2 regions of the Bacillus sp. N5-665 genome follow, and region 1 is predicted to be linked to the other one. Evidence: a T-box and tRNA genes for the amino acid it is inferred to sense, from the RefSeq annotation. Region 1 holds a T-box; the other holds one or more tRNA genes.
The links. A T-box is a leader RNA that pairs with one kind of tRNA and senses whether it is charged. The one in region 1 lies ahead of MNO09_RS07520 (valine--tRNA ligase), so its partner is inferred to be a tRNA-Val.
Positions count from the first base shown of each region.

Region 2: it encodes a tRNA-Val, which carries the amino acid that the T-box ahead of MNO09_RS07520 (valine--tRNA ligase) is inferred to sense. The anticodon was not compared.

Region 1 is NZ_CP093325.1:982,281-991,712, forward strand. It holds gene hemC (hydroxymethylbilane synthase) at 1-836, shown strand, start outside; gene hemD (uroporphyrinogen-III synthase) at 839-1,591, shown strand; gene hemB (porphobilinogen synthase) at 1,612-2,601, shown strand; gene hemL (glutamate-1-semialdehyde 2,1-aminomutase) at 2,601-3,890, shown strand; gene spoVID (stage VI sporulation protein D) at 4,001-4,978, shown strand; gene ysxE (spore coat protein YsxE) at 5,041-6,066, shown strand; T-box leader at 6,239-6,471, shown strand; gene MNO09_RS07520 (valine--tRNA ligase) at 6,509-9,154, shown strand; gene MNO09_RS07525 (bifunctional folylpolyglutamate synthase/dihydrofolate synthase) at 9,247-9,432, shown strand, end outside.
Region 2 is NZ_CP093325.1:4,277,050-4,286,481, reverse strand. It holds gene odhB (2-oxoglutarate dehydrogenase complex dihydrolipoyllysine-residue succinyltransferase) at 1-850, opposite strand, end outside; gene odhA (2-oxoglutarate dehydrogenase E1 component) at 984-3,851, opposite strand; gene MNO09_RS24595 (helix-turn-helix transcriptional regulator) at 4,675-4,884, shown strand; gene MNO09_RS24590 (hypothetical protein) at 4,887-5,264, shown strand; gene MNO09_RS24585 (DUF3976 domain-containing protein) at 5,293-5,475, shown strand; gene MNO09_RS24580 (hypothetical protein) at 5,601-5,960, shown strand; gene MNO09_RS24575 (hypothetical protein) at 5,979-6,248, shown strand; gene MNO09_RS24570 (hypothetical protein) at 6,468-7,064, shown strand; tRNA gene MNO09_RS24565 (tRNA-Val) at 7,129-7,201, opposite strand; gene MNO09_RS24560 (hypothetical protein) at 7,391-7,615, opposite strand; gene MNO09_RS24555 (hypothetical protein) at 7,901-8,128, shown strand; gene MNO09_RS24550 (D-alanyl-D-alanine carboxypeptidase family protein) at 8,284-9,432, shown strand, end outside.

The DNA.
Region 1 (9,432 bases):
ATGAATTTGAAGTGAAAGAAATCGTCACAAAAGGTGATGTTATTTTAGATGTTACTCTTTCAAAAGTAGGCGGAAAAGGCTTGTTTGTTAAAGAGATTGAACATGCGTTACTTACGAAAGAAATTGATATGGCTGTACATAGTATGAAAGATATGCCGGCCGTACTTCCAGAAGGATTAATGATTGGTTGTACACCGAAGCGTGTTGACCCTCGTGATGCTTTTATCTCAAAAAGCGGAGCATCGTTTAAAGAGTTAGCAGAAGGCGCTATTTTAGGTACGAGTAGCTTAAGACGCAGTGCACAATTATTAGCTGCGAGACCAGATTTACAAGTGAAGTGGATTCGAGGAAATATCGATACACGTTTACGTAAATTACAAGAAGAAGATTACGATGCAATCATTTTAGCAACAGCTGGATTACAAAGAATGGGCTGGGATAATGAAGTTATTACAGAACATTTAGATGAGACGTTATGTGTACCTGCTGTAGGACAAGGTGCATTAGCGATTGAATGCCGTGAGGATGATAAGGATTTACTACAGTTGTTAGCGCATATGAATGATGCAGTAACAGAAAGAACAGTGGCGGCAGAACGAGTATTTCTTCATAAACTTGAAGGTGGCTGCCAAGTTCCAATCGCTGGATATGCAACTCTTACAGAAAATGATGCAATCGAATTAACAGCTCTTGTCGGTTCTATGGACGGTTCTATTTTATTGAAAGAGACAGTAGTAGGAACTAATCCAGAGGAAGTAGGATTAGAGGCTGCGGACCGTTTAATTAAACAAGGCGCCAAAGAACTCATTCTTGCTGCAAATAAGGGGCAACAATAAATATGAACGCTCTCGCTGGCAAAACGGTATTAATTACACGTGCCCAGCATCAAGCGAAACAAATGAGTGTAGCGGTGAAAGAAAAGAGCGGAATTCCATTGGAAATTCCGCTTTTGCGTATGGAAGGTATGGCTCATAGGCAAATTCAACATATAGCAGGACAGCTGCATTCGTATGACTGGGTTATTTTTACGAGTAAAAATGGGGTAGCTTTTTTTCTAGATAGTTTGACAAAGAAGCTACCCGCAAAGACTAAAATTGCTGCAGTAGGCGTGAAAACAAGGTTAGAGTTAGAAAAGTGGGGCTATCAAGTGGACTTCGTTCCAACTTCATTTGTTGCAGAAGTATTTGCAGAAGAGTTTGTAAAAAGACTAAGTGGAAACGAGTGCATTTTATTTCCGAAAGGGAATTTAGCAAGAGATGTAATTCCAGTTGCACTTCGCGAAATTGGTGTTTCTCTAGATGAGCTAATCGTATATGGTACGAAAGAGAATGTAGGGAAAAGGCAAGAGCTTATAGTAGCGTTAGAAGTAGGAAAAGTAGACATTATTACATTTACAAGCCCTTCAACTGTTACTAGTTTTGTTCGTTTACTTGAGGGTACAAACTGGAGAGAATGGACAAAAAACTGTACAATTGCTTGTATAGGGCCTATTACGGAAAAAGAGGCGATCCTTTATTTTCCACATGTTATTATACCGAAAGAGTACACTGTAGAAGCATTACTACAATGCATTTGTGAATCTATAAAATAAAAGAATGGGGATAGAAATCTATGAACTCTTTACAATTTAATCGTCATCGTCGCTTAAGACAAAGCGGTAATATGCGTGCGCTTGTGCGTGAAACGTTTTTACATACGGAAGATTTTATTTACCCTATTTTTGTATTAGAAGGAGAAAATGTTCGTAATGAAGTGCCTTCTATGCCAGGCGTATATCAAATGTCTTTAGATTTATTGCAAGCTGAAATGCAAGAGGTTGTTGATTTAGGTATTCGTTCTGTTATTGTATTTGGTTTACCTGCTGAAAAAGATGAAGTTGGATCATCAGCATATTGTGATCATGGAATTGTGCAACGTGCAATTAAGCAAATTAAAGGTGAATTCCCTGAGCTAGTAGTAGTTGCAGATACATGTTTATGTCAATTCACAAGCCATGGTCATTGCGGTGTAATTGAAGATGGTATTATTTTAAATGACGAGTCTCTTGCAGTTCTTGCGAAAACAGCTGTAAGCCAAGCGAAAGCAGGAGCGGACATTATTGCGCCATCAAACATGATGGACGGATTCGTAACAGCAATTCGCCATGCATTAGATGAAAATGGTTTTGGACACGTACCAGTAATGTCGTACGCTGTGAAATATTCATCAGCATTTTACGGACCATTCCGTGATGCGGCGCACGGTGCCCCGCAATTTGGTGATCGTAAAACATATCAAATGGATCCAGCGAACCGTATGGAAGCATTCCGTGAAGCAGAATCAGATGTAATGGAAGGGGCAGATTTCTTAATTGTAAAGCCAGCTCTTTCTTACTTAGATATCGTTCGTGATGTGAAAAATAACTTTAATTTACCAGTAGTTGCTTATAACGTAAGTGGTGAATATTCGATGATTAAAGCAGCAGCGCAAAATGGTTGGATTAATGAAAAAGAAGTTGTACTTGAAAAATTAATTAGCATGAAACGTGCAGGAGCGGATTTAATTATTACGTATCATGCAAAAGATGCAGCAAGATGGTTACAAGAAGGAGGCGCTAAATAATGAAAAAGTTTGATAAGTCGATTGCGGCGTTTGAAGAGGCGCAAGATTTAATGCCTGGTGGCGTAAATAGCCCCGTTCGTGCTTTTAAGTCTGTTGGTATGAATCCGTTGTTTATGGAGCGCGGAAAAGGCTCTAAAGTATATGATGTCGATGGAAATGAATACATCGATTACGTATTATCATGGGGTCCTTTAATTCATGGTCATGCGAATGATCGTGTTGTTGAAGCTTTAAAATCTGTTGCTGAAAGAGGAACAAGCTTCGGTGCCCCAACGGAAATTGAGAATAAATTAGCGAAACTTGTTATTGAGCGCGTACCATCAATTGAGATTGTACGTATGGTTAACTCTGGAACAGAAGCGACAATGAGTGCGCTACGTTTAGCTCGTGGTTATACAGGTCGTAACAAAATTTTGAAATTCATCGGTTGTTACCACGGTCATGGTGATTCATTATTAATTAAAGCGGGTTCTGGTGTGGCGACGCTAGGTTTACCAGATAGCCCTGGTGTACCAGAAGGTGTAGCGAAAAATACGATTACCGTAGCGTATAACGATTTAGAAAGTGTGAAATACGCCTTCGAACAATTTGGTGATGATATTGCTTGTATAATTGTAGAACCAGTAGCAGGAAATATGGGTGTTGTTCCTCCGCAACCAGGATTTTTAGAAGGTCTTCGTGAAGTAACAGAGCAAAATGGTGCATTGCTTATTTTTGATGAAGTCATGACAGGATTCCGAGTTGCTTATAATTGCGGACAAGGTTATTACGGTGTAACACCTGATTTAACTTGTTTAGGTAAAGTAATCGGTGGTGGCTTACCAGTAGGAGCATACGGTGGTAAAGCAGAAATTATGCGCCAAGTTGCACCGAGCGGACCGATTTACCAAGCAGGTACTTTATCAGGTAACCCACTTGCAATGGCAGCAGGTTATGAAACGTTAGTACAGTTAACGCCAGAATCATATGTAGAATTTGAGCGTAAAGCTGAAATGTTAGAAGCTGGCTTACGTAAAGCGGCTGAAAAACATGGCATTCCGCATCATATTAACCGTGCGGGTTCTATGATTGGTATCTTCTTTACAGATGAACAAGTTATTAATTACGATGCAGCAAAATCTTCAAACTTAGAATTCTTTGCGGCTTACTATCGTGAAATGGTAGAACAAGGTGTATTCTTGCCACCATCTCAATTCGAAGGTCTATTCTTATCGACAGCACATAGTGATGCAGATATTGAAGCGACGATTGCAGCGGCTGAAATTGCAATGTCAAAATTAAAAGCTTAATTGTTGAAAGAAAATCGCTCTCCATAAGGGGAGTGATTTTTTTTTATTCATAAAATCAGCTTTCCATACATAAATCTGTAATGACATATAGTTTGGGAGGGGGAAAAGAAGTGGCAACAGATCATTCATTACGTTTTTCATTAAAAGAATCTGTTTGGTTCCAAAAAGGACAGGAAGTCGAAGAACTTTTGTCAATTTCGTTAGATCCAGACGTTGAGATAGAAGAGCTTGATCATGAAGTTATCGTGAGAGGGCAATTAGATTTAACGGGAGAGTATGTTGCGCGGCAAGATGATTCGGCTTATTCATTAAGAGATCTATCGCCAGCGAAGTCAATTGATTATGTAGAAACAAGGGAAGATGGGGTTAATGAACTTGTTCATTCCTTTCCGCTTGAAATATCAATTCCGAGAAACCGTGTGAAAGTAATTGAAGAACTATATGTATCTATTGAAGAATTTGATTATGAATTAAAGGAAAATGGTTGCTTACAATTATTAGCGGATATATCTATCACTGGTTTATGTGATGAAGAAAGAATCGAGGATGAAGAGGAAGAAACAGCGTATGCTGAGTTAGAGGCTGATTCAGCACAAGAGGATGAAAATAGACCTGCGCCGCACGTAGAAGAACCAGTCTATAAGGAATCAGATGAGTGGGAAGATTACGCATTTGAACCGTTCCAACTAGAGGAAAGAAAAGAGCAGGAAGTAGAGGAAGAGGAAATAGAAGAACATGAATTTGTAGAGCGTGAAGAGGAGAAAGAATCAACGCCACAATTTGAATTGTTCGGAAGAAAAGATTTCAAGAAAGAAAAAGCGAAAAAACAAGAAGAGCAAGAAGAAGAAACGTATTCACAGCGAGATGAAAATGCACTTTATTTAACGAAAATATTTACGAAAGAACCGGAAGAAGAATTTACAAAGTTAAGAATGTATTTCGTTCAAGAAGGGGATACAATTGAATCTGTTGCAGACCGTTATGAAACGTCTGTACAAAACTTATATCGTGTCAATCAAACAGAAGATATATATTTAACTGCGGGACAAATTATTTATATTCCTGTTTCAAGGGCAAAAGCGAAATAAGTGAGTGTTTTCACTCGCTTATTTTCCTAAAGGCTATGTTTTGAATAGAAAGGGTTATTCGTATGGATATTGAATTACGAAATCGCTATGAACCCATTGTAAGGCAATACAGATTGGATACACAGCATATGGAAGAGCACGGAAGTGTAACGAAAATTTACACTAATCAAGGTCCGTATGCGCTCAAGAAAATAGAAGACGGGAAGTTAGAGCGGAATAACTTTTTGCACCATATTCAATATTTGAAGGAGAACGGTTTTTCAAATTATGTACCTATATACCATGCGACGGATGGAAATTATATTTTAAGTGACGGGACGTATAATTATTATTTAATGCCTTGGTTAGAACGTGCGGAAGGCAACGGCGAGGATAATGATCAATACCATAAAATGTTTCAAACTCTCGGGACGTTACATCAAAAAACGGTGAAAGAAGAAACGTATACAGAAGAAGATTTAGAAAAACATTATACAAATATATCCGATCGCTGGGAGAATGATGGTGAGATGTTAGAAGAGTTTCTCGTAGAATCTGAAGCGAAGTGGTATATGTCTCCGTTTGAATTGCAATATTGTACGTACTATCATCATGTAATGAGGGCTCGTGAGTTTGCAACGAAGCAATTAACTGAGTGGAACGATGCGATGAAGGAAAAAGAAAAAACACGTATTACTTTTGTGCATGGTAACGTATCGCTTAATCATTTCTTATTTGATTATGAACGGAATGGCTATTTTATTAGTTTAGAAAAATCGAAGTTTGCAACACCAGTGCAAGATATAGTTGGTTTTTATTCTCGGTCTTTAAACACGTATCCAATTGCGCGAAGTGATCGGTTTGAATGGTATCAAATGTACCAAAAAAATTTCCCTTTTACGAAAGAAGAGCAACTACTCATGTTTGCGTATATGACGTATCCATCGCAATTTATTCGGCAAATCCAGTCTTATAAGAAAAGAAGAGAGAGTCGCAATGAGGAAAATGAACTTCTCGGAGTAAAGAGCTTACAACAATCGCATTGGCTCGTTAGCAATATAGAATATTTCCTTTCGCAATTACAAGCTGCCCAGCAAGGGAACGGATAAAGTGAAACTTTAATTAGTGGGGGATCTTACTGCCCGCAAATAGCGGGATAAAGAAGATAAGTAGAGGATGCTACTTATCTTCTTTTTTTGCCCCAAAAGCCATAGTATTAAATTTATCTTGACGAATAGGGTTTCGTTTTTTACACTATTGTATATAATAATTAACAATCATATAAATGCCTTGAAGGGGAAGAGTATAACAAGAAACGTCTTCAGAGAGGAGAATCATTAGCTGGGAGATTCTCTAGATAGTTATGTTAGAAGGTAGCCCTGGAGCATCTTTTCTGAACGGAATAGTTCTCATTAGGAAAAGACGGATTTGTCCGTTATCAAATTAAGAGTATAAGCAAATTTCTGAATTTGTTTGTAAATAAAGGTGGTACCGCGATGTCCCTCGTCCTTTTTGGATGAGGGGCATTTTTTATTTTAAGGAGGGAAAATAATGTCAAACACGGAAAAGAATTTACCAACTAAATATGATCATATGTCCGTTGAAGAAGGCCTTTATCAATGGTGGCTTGAAGGCAAATATTTCGAAGCAACAGGAGATGAGAAGAAACAACCATACACAATTGTAATTCCACCTCCGAACGTAACTGGTAAGTTACACTTAGGTCATGCTTGGGATACAACTCTTCAAGATATTTTAACTCGTACGAAGCGTATGCAAGGTTACGATGTATTATGGCTTCCAGGAATGGACCATGCGGGTATCGCAACACAAGCGAAAGTAGAAGGGAAACTTCGTGAAGAAGGTATTTCACGTTACGATCTTGGCCGTGAGAAATTCCTTGAAAAAGCTTGGGAATGGAAAGAGGAATACGCGTCTCACATTCGTCAACAATGGGGGAAAGTTGGTTTAGGACTAGACTATTCTCGTGAACGTTTCACATTAGACGAAGGTTTATCTGATGCGGTTAATAAAGTATTCGTTCAATTATACGAAAAAGGCTTAATTTACCGCGGTGAATATATTATCAACTGGGACCCAGCAACACGCACAGCTCTTTCTGATATTGAAGTAATTCATAAAGAAGTTCAAGGTGCATTCTACCATATGAACTATCCGTTAACAGATGGCTCTGGTCATATTCGTCTTGCGACTACTCGTCCAGAAACGATGCTTGGTGATACAGCAGTAGCAGTTCATCCAGAAGACGATCGTTACAAACATTTAATCGGGAAAACAGTTACACTTCCAATCGTAGGCCGTGAGATTCCAATTATTGCTGATGAGTACGTAGAAAAAGATTTCGGAACAGGCGTTGTAAAAATTACACCAGCTCATGACCCGAATGACTTTGAAGTAGGTAACCGTCATGACTTACCACGTATCTTAGTAATGAACGAAGATGGATCAATGAACGAAAAAGCTGGTAAGTATAACGGTATGGATCGTTTCGAATGCCGTAAAGCGTTAGTGAAGGACTTACAAGAAGCGGGCGTATTAGTAGAAATCGAGCCTCATATGCATTCAGTAGGTCATAGTGAGCGTAGTGGTGCAGTTGTTGAGCCTTACTTATCAACACAATGGTTCGTAAAAATGGCTCCACTTGCTGAGAAGGCAGTAGAGCTTCAACAAAAAGAAGAAGAGAAAGTAACGTTCGTACCAGAACGTTTTGAAAACACATACTTACGCTGGATGGAAAACATTCACGACTGGTGTATTTCTCGTCAATTATGGTGGGGACACCGTATTCCAGCTTGGTATCATAAAGAAACTGGTGAAGTATACGTAGGTACAGATGCACCAGCAGATATTGAAAACTGGAATCAAGATAACGACGTACTTGATACATGGTTCAGTTCAGCGTTATGGCCGTTCTCAACACTTGGCTGGCCGGATGAAGATTCAGCAGACTTTAAACGTTATTATTCAACAGATGCATTAGTAACGGGTTATGACATCATCTTCTTCTGGGTATCTCGTATGATTTTCCAAGGTTTAGAGTTTACTGGTGAGCGTCCATTTAAAGATGTATTAATTCACGGTTTAGTTCGTGATGAGCAAGGACGTAAAATGAGTAAATCTCTTGGTAACGGTATTGATCCAATGGATGTTATCGAGAAGTACGGTGCAGATGCAATGCGCTATTTCTTATCAACAGGAAGCGCACCAGGTCAAGATTTACGTTTCAGTATGGAAAAAGTAGAGTCTACTTGGAACTTCATTAATAAAATTTGGAACGCATCACGTTTCGTATTAATGAACATGGATGATATGAAGTATGAAGAAATCGATTTAACTGGTGAAAAATCAGTTGCGGATAAGTGGATTTTAACTCGCTTAAACGAAACAATCGAAAGCGTAACGCGTAACATGGATAAATATGAGTTCGGTGAAGCTGGTCGTTCATTATACAACTTCATTTGGGACGATTTCTGTGACTGGTACATTGAAATGGCGAAACTTCCACTATACGGTGAAGATGAAGCAGCTAAGAAAACAACTCGTTCTATTTTAGCTTACGTATTAGACCAAACAATGCGTCTATTACACCCATTCATGCCATTCGTAACAGAGAAGATTTGGCAACATTTACCGCATGAAGGCGAATCTATTACAGTAGCAGCGTGGCCAACAGTTCGCGAAGATTTACAAGATACAGAAGCTGCGGCAGAAATGCACCTTCTAGTTGATATCATTCGCTCTGTTCGTAACATCCGTGCAGAAGTTAATACGCCGATGAGCAAAAAAGTTCAAATGCAAATTAAAGCAAAAGATGAGGCTGTACTTGCTCAACTTACAAAAAACAGCTCTTACATTGAGCGTTTCTGTAACCCAAGCGAATTAATAATTCAAACGGATTTACAAGCACCAGAAAAAGCAATGACTGCAATCGTATCAGGTGCAGAGTTATTCTTACCGTTAGCTGATCTTATCAATCTTGATGAAGAGAGAGCACGTCTTGAGAAAGAATTTGAGAAGTTCGACAAAGAAGTAGAACGTGTACAGAAGAAACTTTCAAACCAAGGTTTCGTAGCGAAAGCTCCTGCAGCAGTTATTGACGGAGAGCGTGCGAAAGAACAAGACTACCTAGAAAAACGTGAAGCAGTTCGCCAACGTCTAGCAGATCTTGAAAAGTAAAATGTTTTTTAGAGGCTCACTATATTGGTGAGTCTCTTTTCTTTGCGTATAATAGGAGTATGAAGGTTGTCTTTTGAAAGGGGAAAGCATACGTGATACATACATACGAGGAAGCGATAGGGTGGATTCATAGCCGATTGAAGTTTGGTATTAAACCAGGATTAGAAAGAATGAGATGGATGCTAGAAGAGCTCGGAAATCCAGAGCGTCACATAAAATGTGTTCATCTTGCTGGTACAAATGGAAAAGGTTCAACGTTAACATATATGCGCTACATG
Region 2 (9,432 bases), 2.2 Mb from region 1:
TACCGATATCATAGAATTTTTTAATGATAAGCTCGTCGCCTTGAATTTCAGCATTTAATAATGGGAATTGTTTTAATGCTGCAACAACTGCTTTTGTGAAGAATGACATGAAACCAAGACGTACATCATGTTTTTTCTCGAAAGCATCTTTACGCTCTTTACGTAATTCCATGATTGCAGTCATATCAACTTCGTTAAATGTTGTTAACATTGCAGATGTTTGTTGAACTTCTACAAGGCGTTTTGCAATTGTTTGACGGCGGCGGGACATTTTCACGCGCTCAACTGGTTTTTCGAATTCCGTTTTTGCAACTGGAGCAGGAGCTGGACTTTTTGGAGCAGCTGGTGCTTCTTTTGGTGCGGCAGCATGAGCTTGTACATCGTGTGGTCTCACACGTCCAAGTGGATCTGTGCTACGTACGTCGTTTAAGTCGATACCTAATTCACGAGCCATTTTTCTAGCAGCTGGTGATGCGATAGGACGGTTCGTATTCGGTAAACCTTGTAAAGTTGTAGTTTGCTCAGCATTTGGTGCCGCAGCTTTCGGTGCTTCAGTTGTTTCTTGTTTTGGCTGTTCAGCAGCCGGTGCAGGTGTACTTACTGCAACTGGTGCTCCGTTTGCATCTAAAATTGCGATAGTTGCACCAACTTCAACTGTATCCCCAGGTTCGCCTAGTAACTTCGATACAATACCTGAATCTTCTGCAATGATTTCTACATTGACTTTATCAGTTTCAAGCTCAACAACGCTGCCACCTTTCTCAACTTTGTCGCCTACGTTGATAAGCCATTGTGAGATAGTTCCTTCAGTAATAGATTCTGCAAGCTCAGGTACTTTAATTTCGATCATTTTAAATGTCCTCCCCTTATTTGCCTAACGGTGTGTTTTTTCTTCTTTTGTCTTCGGTAATCTCCATTTGTTAGCCTGCCCCCCGGGCAAAATATCTGTCCGGGGAGCAAGCTAGAAACCTTCATTGTTACTTTCAGTTGCTGAAAACTTCAATTTCTTGTTTATCTTGACGGAAGTTATACTTTACATCTAAAGCGTGTGCAACAATTAGTTCTTGCTCAGCTTTGTGAGCGAATGGATCGCCACCAGATGGGCTAGAGCGATCTGGGCGTCCAATGTAACCTGTTTTCACTTTATCTCCAGCAAGTTCGAACAGAATTGGAGCCATGTAATGCCATGCACCCATATTACGAGGTTCTTCTTGAACCCAAATAATTTCTTCTAAGTTTTTAAAGCGTTTAATAATAGATTGAACTTTCTCAGCAGGGAATGGGTACAGCTGTTCAATACGAACGACATGAACTTCATCTAAGTTATACTCATGTTTACCAGACTCAATTTCTGCTGCTAAGTCAATCGCCATTTTACCTGTGCTTAAAACAAGACGTTTTACTTTAGTTGGTTTTGTACCAAGGTTTTCTTGTTCTAGAGCAGGTTGGAAACGTCCTTCGCTTAACTGACTAGCAGTTGAAAGCGTAAGTGGGTGACGTAATAAACTCTTTGGCGTCATTAATACTAATGGTCGAACAGCTTCTGTTCCTAAGATAGATGCTTGACGACGTAAAATATGGAAGTATTGTGCCGCGCTCGTTAAGTTTGCAACTGTCCAGTTATTCTCAGCAGCTAACTGTAAGAATCGCTCTGGACGTGCACTAGAATGCTCTGGTCCTTGACCTTCATAACCGTGCGGTAATAGAAGAACTAAACCAGATTTTTGACCCCATTTTGCTCTTCCAGCTGAAACATATTGATCAAATAATGCTTGCGCAGTATTTGAGAAGTCACCATATTGCGCTTCCCACATAACAAGAGTTTCTGGAGCGAATACGTTATAACCATACTCGTAACCAACAACAGCAGCTTCTGATAACGGACTGTTATGAACAGAGAAGGATGCATAAATGTTTGGTAAGCGATGTAATGGTGAATATGTTTCATTTGTATCAGTATCGTGTAATACGATATGACGGTGCGCGAATGTACCACGCTGTGAATCTTGACCAGTTAAACGAATTGGCGTACCTTCTTGTAAAATAGAAGCGAATGCTAATGACTCAGCAAGTGCCCATTCAATTTTACCGTTCTCTTCAAGAGCGTCTTTACGGCGTTCAAGAATTTTCTTCACTTTCGGATATACGTTAAAGCCTTCTGGCCAAGATAGTAGACCTTCATTAATTGCACGAAGTGAGTCAATCTCAACACCAGTATCAATTGGCTGAATGCCTTTTGCAACAACATCTGGCACTTTAACGTGAATTGTTGCAGCGCTCGTATCAGCTGGCGGTACTTGTGCATAGTCAGATTTTAATTGCTCTTGTATAAACTGAGTCATTGTTTCAACCTCATCTGCATTTAGAACACCAGCAGCTTGTAATTGATCTGCATAAATCGCTCTTACAGTTGGGTGATTTTTAATCTTTTTGTACACTTGTGGTTGCGTAACTGCTGGGTCATCCATTTCGTTATGACCGTAGCGGCGGTAACCAATTAAATCGATTAAGAAGTCTTTTTTGAACAATGTACGATATTGAATCGCAAGGTTAGCAGCAGCAAGACAAGCTTCTGGATCATCAGCGTTCACGTGAACAATCGGAATATCGAAACCTTTTGCAAGGTCACTTGAATATTTCGTAGAACGAGAATCATAGCTATCAGTCGTAAAACCAACTGCATTGTTTGCGATAACATGAATTGTTCCGCCTGTTTGGTACGCGTTCAATCTGCTTAAGTTCAACGTTTCAGATACAATACCTTGACCAGGGAATGCAGCATCACCATGAACTAAAATTACGAATGATTTTGAAGTATCTTGTTCTGGAAGACCAGATTTTTTACGATTCTCTTGAGCCGCACGTGCAAAACCTTCTACAACAGGGTTAACGAACTCAAGGTGACTTGGGTTATTTGCTAATGTAACGCGAGTGCTAACTTCTTCGTTACTAACGACTTGTTCTCTACCTAAATGGTATTTCACGTCGCCAGTCCAGCCAGAATTTGCCACTGCGCCTTCTATTTTTGCATGTTTGAACTCAGCAAACATGTGACTATATGGTTTTTCTAATACGTGTGCAAGTACGCTTAGACGACCGCGGTGAGCCATACCAATCATGACATCTTCTACGCCGCCCTTTGCACCTTCTAGAACAATTTCATCTAGAACAGGTACAAGCATATCAACGCCCTCGATAGAGAAACGCTTTTGCCCAACGAATGTTTTATGCAAGAATTGCTCGAAACCTTCAACAGCTGTTAAACGTTTTAAAAGAGCAGTTCGTTTTTTATTTGATAGTGGTTGACGCAATGAATTTGATTCCACCATTTGATGCAACCACGCGCGTTCTTCACTATCTTGTATATGAGAAAATTCATAAGCTAAAGATTTTGTATAAACGTCTTTTAATCTATGAATTACATCAAGTGCAGTGTGAATACCTTCTGGTGCATCTTGCCATACTGTTTTTGCTGGAATCGCTTTCAAGTCAGCATCGCTCAGTTCGTTCATTGCTTTCTCAAGAAGAGATTGTCCATTAGCAGCATCTTCCATCGGATTGATGTGAGCCAACGTATGCCCGAATGAACGAATTTGTTCAACAAGCTGAACGACTTTAAGAATTTTTTCAATGTTCCCTGTGTTTTGAGGAGAAAAATGTGTTGCTGTGTTGTCCCCTGTTACGACATCATCTTGAAACGAAGGAGCTCCAAAAATTTCAAAAAGCTCTTGTAATTCCGGATCAACAGAACCTGCTCCAGTTACGTAAAGATCATACTGCTCAATAACATAACCAAGGTTCGGACCATGGAACTTGGTCCAAGGGTTTGTCGTTGTATTCTTCCTCGTCATTTGTTTAAACCTCCCAATGCATATAATCCTTTTCCTTACAAAAGGTGCATTTTGCTCTTTTCAATAATTGATGAATCAATAATCAATGTAAATGTTTTCTTTACTCTTATGTTATTACAATAATTTACATAATACCAAACACTATTACTTATCTGTTTTGTAAAAAAACATTCACAATAACTTATCACCCAAGTTAATCTTTCATGTTATAAAGTAATTTTACAGAAAAATGGGGTGGATATATTTGGTATACCTACACGAATAACTAAAATTGTTGCATGTAAATATAAGTATAATAATTAGAATGTTTTGATAAAAATGAGTTCGAATTATGTATATTGAAATAATAAGCGCTTTCATTGATATTATACAACAATATAACGGAATATAGTATAAAAAATAAAAAATTATGAATTTATCGTAAACTTTATTTAGATAGTGTTAAATATTGAAAGGAAAGTGAAGGATTTCTACAAAAAAAGTTGCTAAACATAAAAAATGCTTCATAAACAGTTAGTTTCTATAAATATGACGAAAAACACCGTAAAACCAATAACGCATTTCGTGGAATAAAGAGATGAATGAAATATTTTAAAAGGATAAAACAAATAGGGAGATATTAAATTTTAAAAATAGAGAGGAGGAGATATAGTAACGGTTCATTACAGTGTTCCATGTTTCATTTCAAAATAGACGTGCTGAAAATGAAAAAGTTTCTTCTATATAAATAGAACGAAAAATAAACAAAATAAATGTAAAGGAAACTTGACGTAAAGTTTGCTTTACATTTATACTCGATATAAGGGAGGAGGGAGAAATTTCCTTGGAAAATAAAATGGTCGAATACCGAAAAAATTTTGGACTATCTCAAGAAAAATTGGCTGAGAAACTTGGAGTTTCCAGACAAACCATCATTTCAATTGAAAAGGGAAAATACGATCCATCACTTCCGTTAGCATTTGAAATAGCAAAAACATTTCAGACAACGATAGAACATGTATTTATTTATGAAGGAAAAGAAGAGGGGGAATAGGGATGAATTATTCACAAAAGTACTTTGTAATCATGGGAATTATTTTTCTATTCATGAGTGGATTTATGATATTAACAGGTATAATGACGCATTCTGCACCACCAGAAATAACTTATCCATTGCTTGGGATGATGATTATGAGTTTCTGCCTAAGTTACTTACATCCGCAATTTAAAGAAAAAGATGAGCGAATGAAACTCATTCGTTATAAAGGAATGTTCTTCAGCTTTTTTGCGCTAACGGCATATTACCTTCTTTTCTCTTTCGGTTTAAATCTACACGTAATTACACTATCTGCGGTTGAACTATTAAACATACTTATGGCACTTACGATGAGTACAGTTTTTATCTCATTTGTTGTTTTATCGAAAAGATATTAAGATGGAAGAGAGAAAGGAAGATTAACATATGCAAATGATGTATGCTTTTGGCATTGGACTTGTATTATTTTTAGCCGTATTCTTATTTATTCGGAAAGACGTTCAAGGTGGGACGTTAACGAAAAGAGGCTTTTATAAAATGATCGGCTGTTTAGTCGTTATGTTTATAGCGATCATCGTAATGATCGTTTTAATAAATCAGTCACTATAGAATGAACCTTACTTGAGTAAGGTTTTTCTTTTTGGTATAAAATCCGAAAATTACCAAGATATCCATTTACTACATATAATGGATATTATATAATTTAATAAAATGATAGATAGGGAGCATACTATATGAACAAAAAAACTATCTTCTTTTTATTAACATGCCTACTACTTATAGCTAGTATTACTTATATAATATGTAACAAACGAGAACCAGTGCCACCTATGTTAGTATGGGAGGGCCAGGAATACTACGTTACGAATGAACCTGCTAAAGCTGAAGAAGTCGGGCAAAGGCTCGGAGAAGTAACGAAGAAAATCGAAATAAGTAAAAAACCTACTAAAAACAGTGAATCCAACACATTACAAGAAAAAACAGAAGTATTCACAATGATAGAAGAAGAAAAAAATCCTCACTCACCTTTAATCATAAAGGAGCATGATAGTGACGAATATAGAGTAGTAAGACCGATGTTACATGTACTATAAAGTGAAAAGGAGACTCATATGCAGACAGTAACTTCATATCCATGGTCGTTAAGAAAAATGTTTGTTTTTTTCCTTTGCTTCATCCTTCCGCCAATCGGTGCAATTTATATTTTGATGAATAGAGAGGCGCTACAAAAGAGAGACGTCATTTTATATGTATTATTTGCTGCTATTAATATATCGCTTTGGTTATCGCTTATGATCTTTGATCGGAGTATGTGGATGGTAGCAGGGCATTATGTACTTGGAGCAATTGTTATTGTTTTTTCGAATATGAATAATAGATAAGCCAGCAATCTTAAAGTTGCTGGTTTTTATTTTGCTATTTATAATGAAGAAACAAATTTTTAATAGAGAGTAGTGAGCGTTATGAGATGGAAAGAGGGGACGTTTGAAAAAATAGAAACGAATGACTCATATAAATGCTATACTAAAAAATGTTTGTAATGTCAGTTTCATACTATTATATAGTGATGACTTACTAGAAAAGATAAGAGGAGAATGAACGTGAAAAAGATACAAAAATTATTGCTGTTAATGATGGTAATAGGATTAACAGTAGGAGTTTTAGCAGGATGTGCAAATCCGAAAGATACGACAGAAGAATTTTTAACAGCGATACAAAAAGATGATGTTGAAAAGGCTCGTACATTTGTTGAGAGTGACAAGGAATTTAATAAACTAAATGAAAAAACAGATGATGCTGAGGCAAAAGCAATGCTGAGTGCAATTACGAAAAACTTTAAATTTGAAAAGCCAGAAGAAGTATCGAAAAAAGATGACAAAGCAGAAGTGAAAGTGAAAATTACATCTGCAGATCTATCCGTTGCTGTAACAAAAGCAGTGGGAGAAGTTATGCCAATGGCCTTCGCTAGCGCTTTTAGCGAAGACAAAGAGCAATCTGAAAAAGCAATCGAAAAAACAATGACATCAACTATCGTCAAAAACTTAGCAGATAAAGATGCAGCAATGGTAACTCGCGAAGTTACATTGAACTTAAAGAAAAACAAAGATGGCGACTATAAAATCGTTGCAGATGATAACTTGAAAGAAGTATTGTTTGCTAATGCGAAGTCTTTGGAGAAGATGTTTGGCGGGAAGTGATTAGCTTAGATAAAAAAGAGAAACCATATCACGTAGAAGGTTGATATGGTTTCTCTTTTTGTTATGACCCCGGAGAGGCTCGAACTCACGACCTCCACCCTGTCAAGGTGGCGCTCTCCCTGCTGAGCTACGGGACCTTCAAAAATGCGTATGTAATAGCATCTTTAATCGTTATGCTAAAGCAATTATATATAATTAACTGAAATTTTTCAATATTTTTATATTAGATTTTTGAAGGGAAAGTAGTTGGAATGGCGCTAGTCGTGTATTAAGGAATACATAAGAAGATAATGTAATGAAAAGTGAGTTCGAATAAAGTGGTTATATTATTTTTTTCGATACCAATCTAAAGGACCTTCATCACTTAAATCAACAAGAAAAGGGAATAAGAAGTGTAAAGGTAAGCTAATAAGTTCTGGCATAGCGTTCAATGTTTTCTTTGATAGATACTGCTTCCCAAAACAATACGGACAATCTTTTTCAAATGTCACGAGTATCGACCATACATCTTTTATTGTCCACTTCGTTTTACAATATGTACAACGCGCCATAGAGTTCCTCCTCATGTTAAGGTTTCTTCTAGTATATACCATTCTATTGTACGAAAGGCATTTGTATTTGGTGTCATAAAATGTAAGTTGTTTTGTTTTTATGTGGATTTATTTAGTCGTTTATGATCAATTACATATCGTTTCATGTTTTTGCAGGATGATAGATTTTCAGCTTCAATATGCAAATTGGCCAATATATCCTTTTTACAATTTACTTAAAATCATGTATAACAGAGATACAAGATTATTTTATAATTATTCAAGAGTAGAGGGAGAATTATTGTAATGGTAAGGAAAACGTTCAAGATGCGTGTATCTAGAAATAGAACGATTTCGATTAATGGCTCAATTCTTGATGTGGATGTTACACATGATGAGTTTTTACAAGAGTTTGTTGAGTGGGTCGATTCTAAAGGCTGGTCGTTTATGGGGATGACAGATGAGATTACACCCGAGGAAGCTAGTCAAAATTTAATAGATTCATTGATTGATGAGAAGGATAAGAAAGAGTAATTCCTTCTTATTTTTTATTGTATATTTATGTTCTTTATCGTAAAAGTATGATATAGTAAAAAACAGTGAATATTCTTCCAATTTAATACAATTTACATATAGATTGGTAGATTCAGTTTTTAAGCTGTGAGAGTATAGTGAAAAGGGAGAGTCATATGGTAAACTTTAAGAAAATTTTGGCTTTTGTTACTGTTATTTGTTTATTTTTTTTGACACCTATGACGTTACGTGCTGAGACGAATGTTGGAGTGAATCCAGAACAAGTGGCACCACCACCTGCGGAAGGACCAAATGTTTTTAGTCAGTTTGCAGCTACGATTGATGGGAAAACTGGAGATGTTTTGTATAACAAAAACGCACATCATCGTGCATTTCCGGCTAGTATGACGAAAGTGTTAACAGCGATTTTACTTATGGAGCATACGAAGCCAGAGGATCAATTTACGTTTTCACAATTAGCATTAGATCAAGAGAAGAGTAATTATCAAATTGAATTTCAACCTGGTGAGACGATTAATAGAAATACTGCGCTTATGATTTTAATGGTGCTGAGTGCAAATGATGTGTCTTATGCGATTGCGGAGCGTATTGGCGGAAATGTTGAGAATTTCGCTTATATGATGAATGAGAAAGCAAAGCAATTAGGGGCTACAGATAGTCACTTTGTAACGCCAAATGGATTGCATGATCCAAACCATTATACGACGCCGTATGATATGGCTATGATTACGAGAGGTGTGCAAAAATATCCTGAAATTTTGCAAGCGATGAATACGAAAAGAACGACAGTTACGACATCTAGACAGACGGTGTCTATTTTTAATAAGTCTACTTATTTTGAAAATCCATATAGCATTGGCGGGAAGACGGGTTTTACAAATGAAGCGCGTAATACACTCGTTCTATTAAATGAGAAGGATGGCAATCGCATTATAAATGTAGTAATGGCTTCCCAAAGACCTGAAATTTATGAAGATTTGAAGCAGATGGCGGACTATTCTTTCGGTCAATTTGTGAAGCAAACTGTATTAGATAAACATAGCTGGCATCAAAAGGCAACGTATTTAAATAAAGATATTGATAGCGAGCTTGAAAAAAGTGCAGAGCTTATGCTTAAAAAAGATGAAGGTAAAAATGTGAGGACGATTTTCCGTGTGGCTTCATTAGATAAAGATTCTTTGTACCATAAAGGAATTCATCGTGGTGAGGTAGTTGGTGCAGTTGACATCACGAAAAATAATCAAACAATTGCGACGATAAATGTTCTTTCAAAAGAAGATGTTACTTTTGCGATGCCTAAAAAA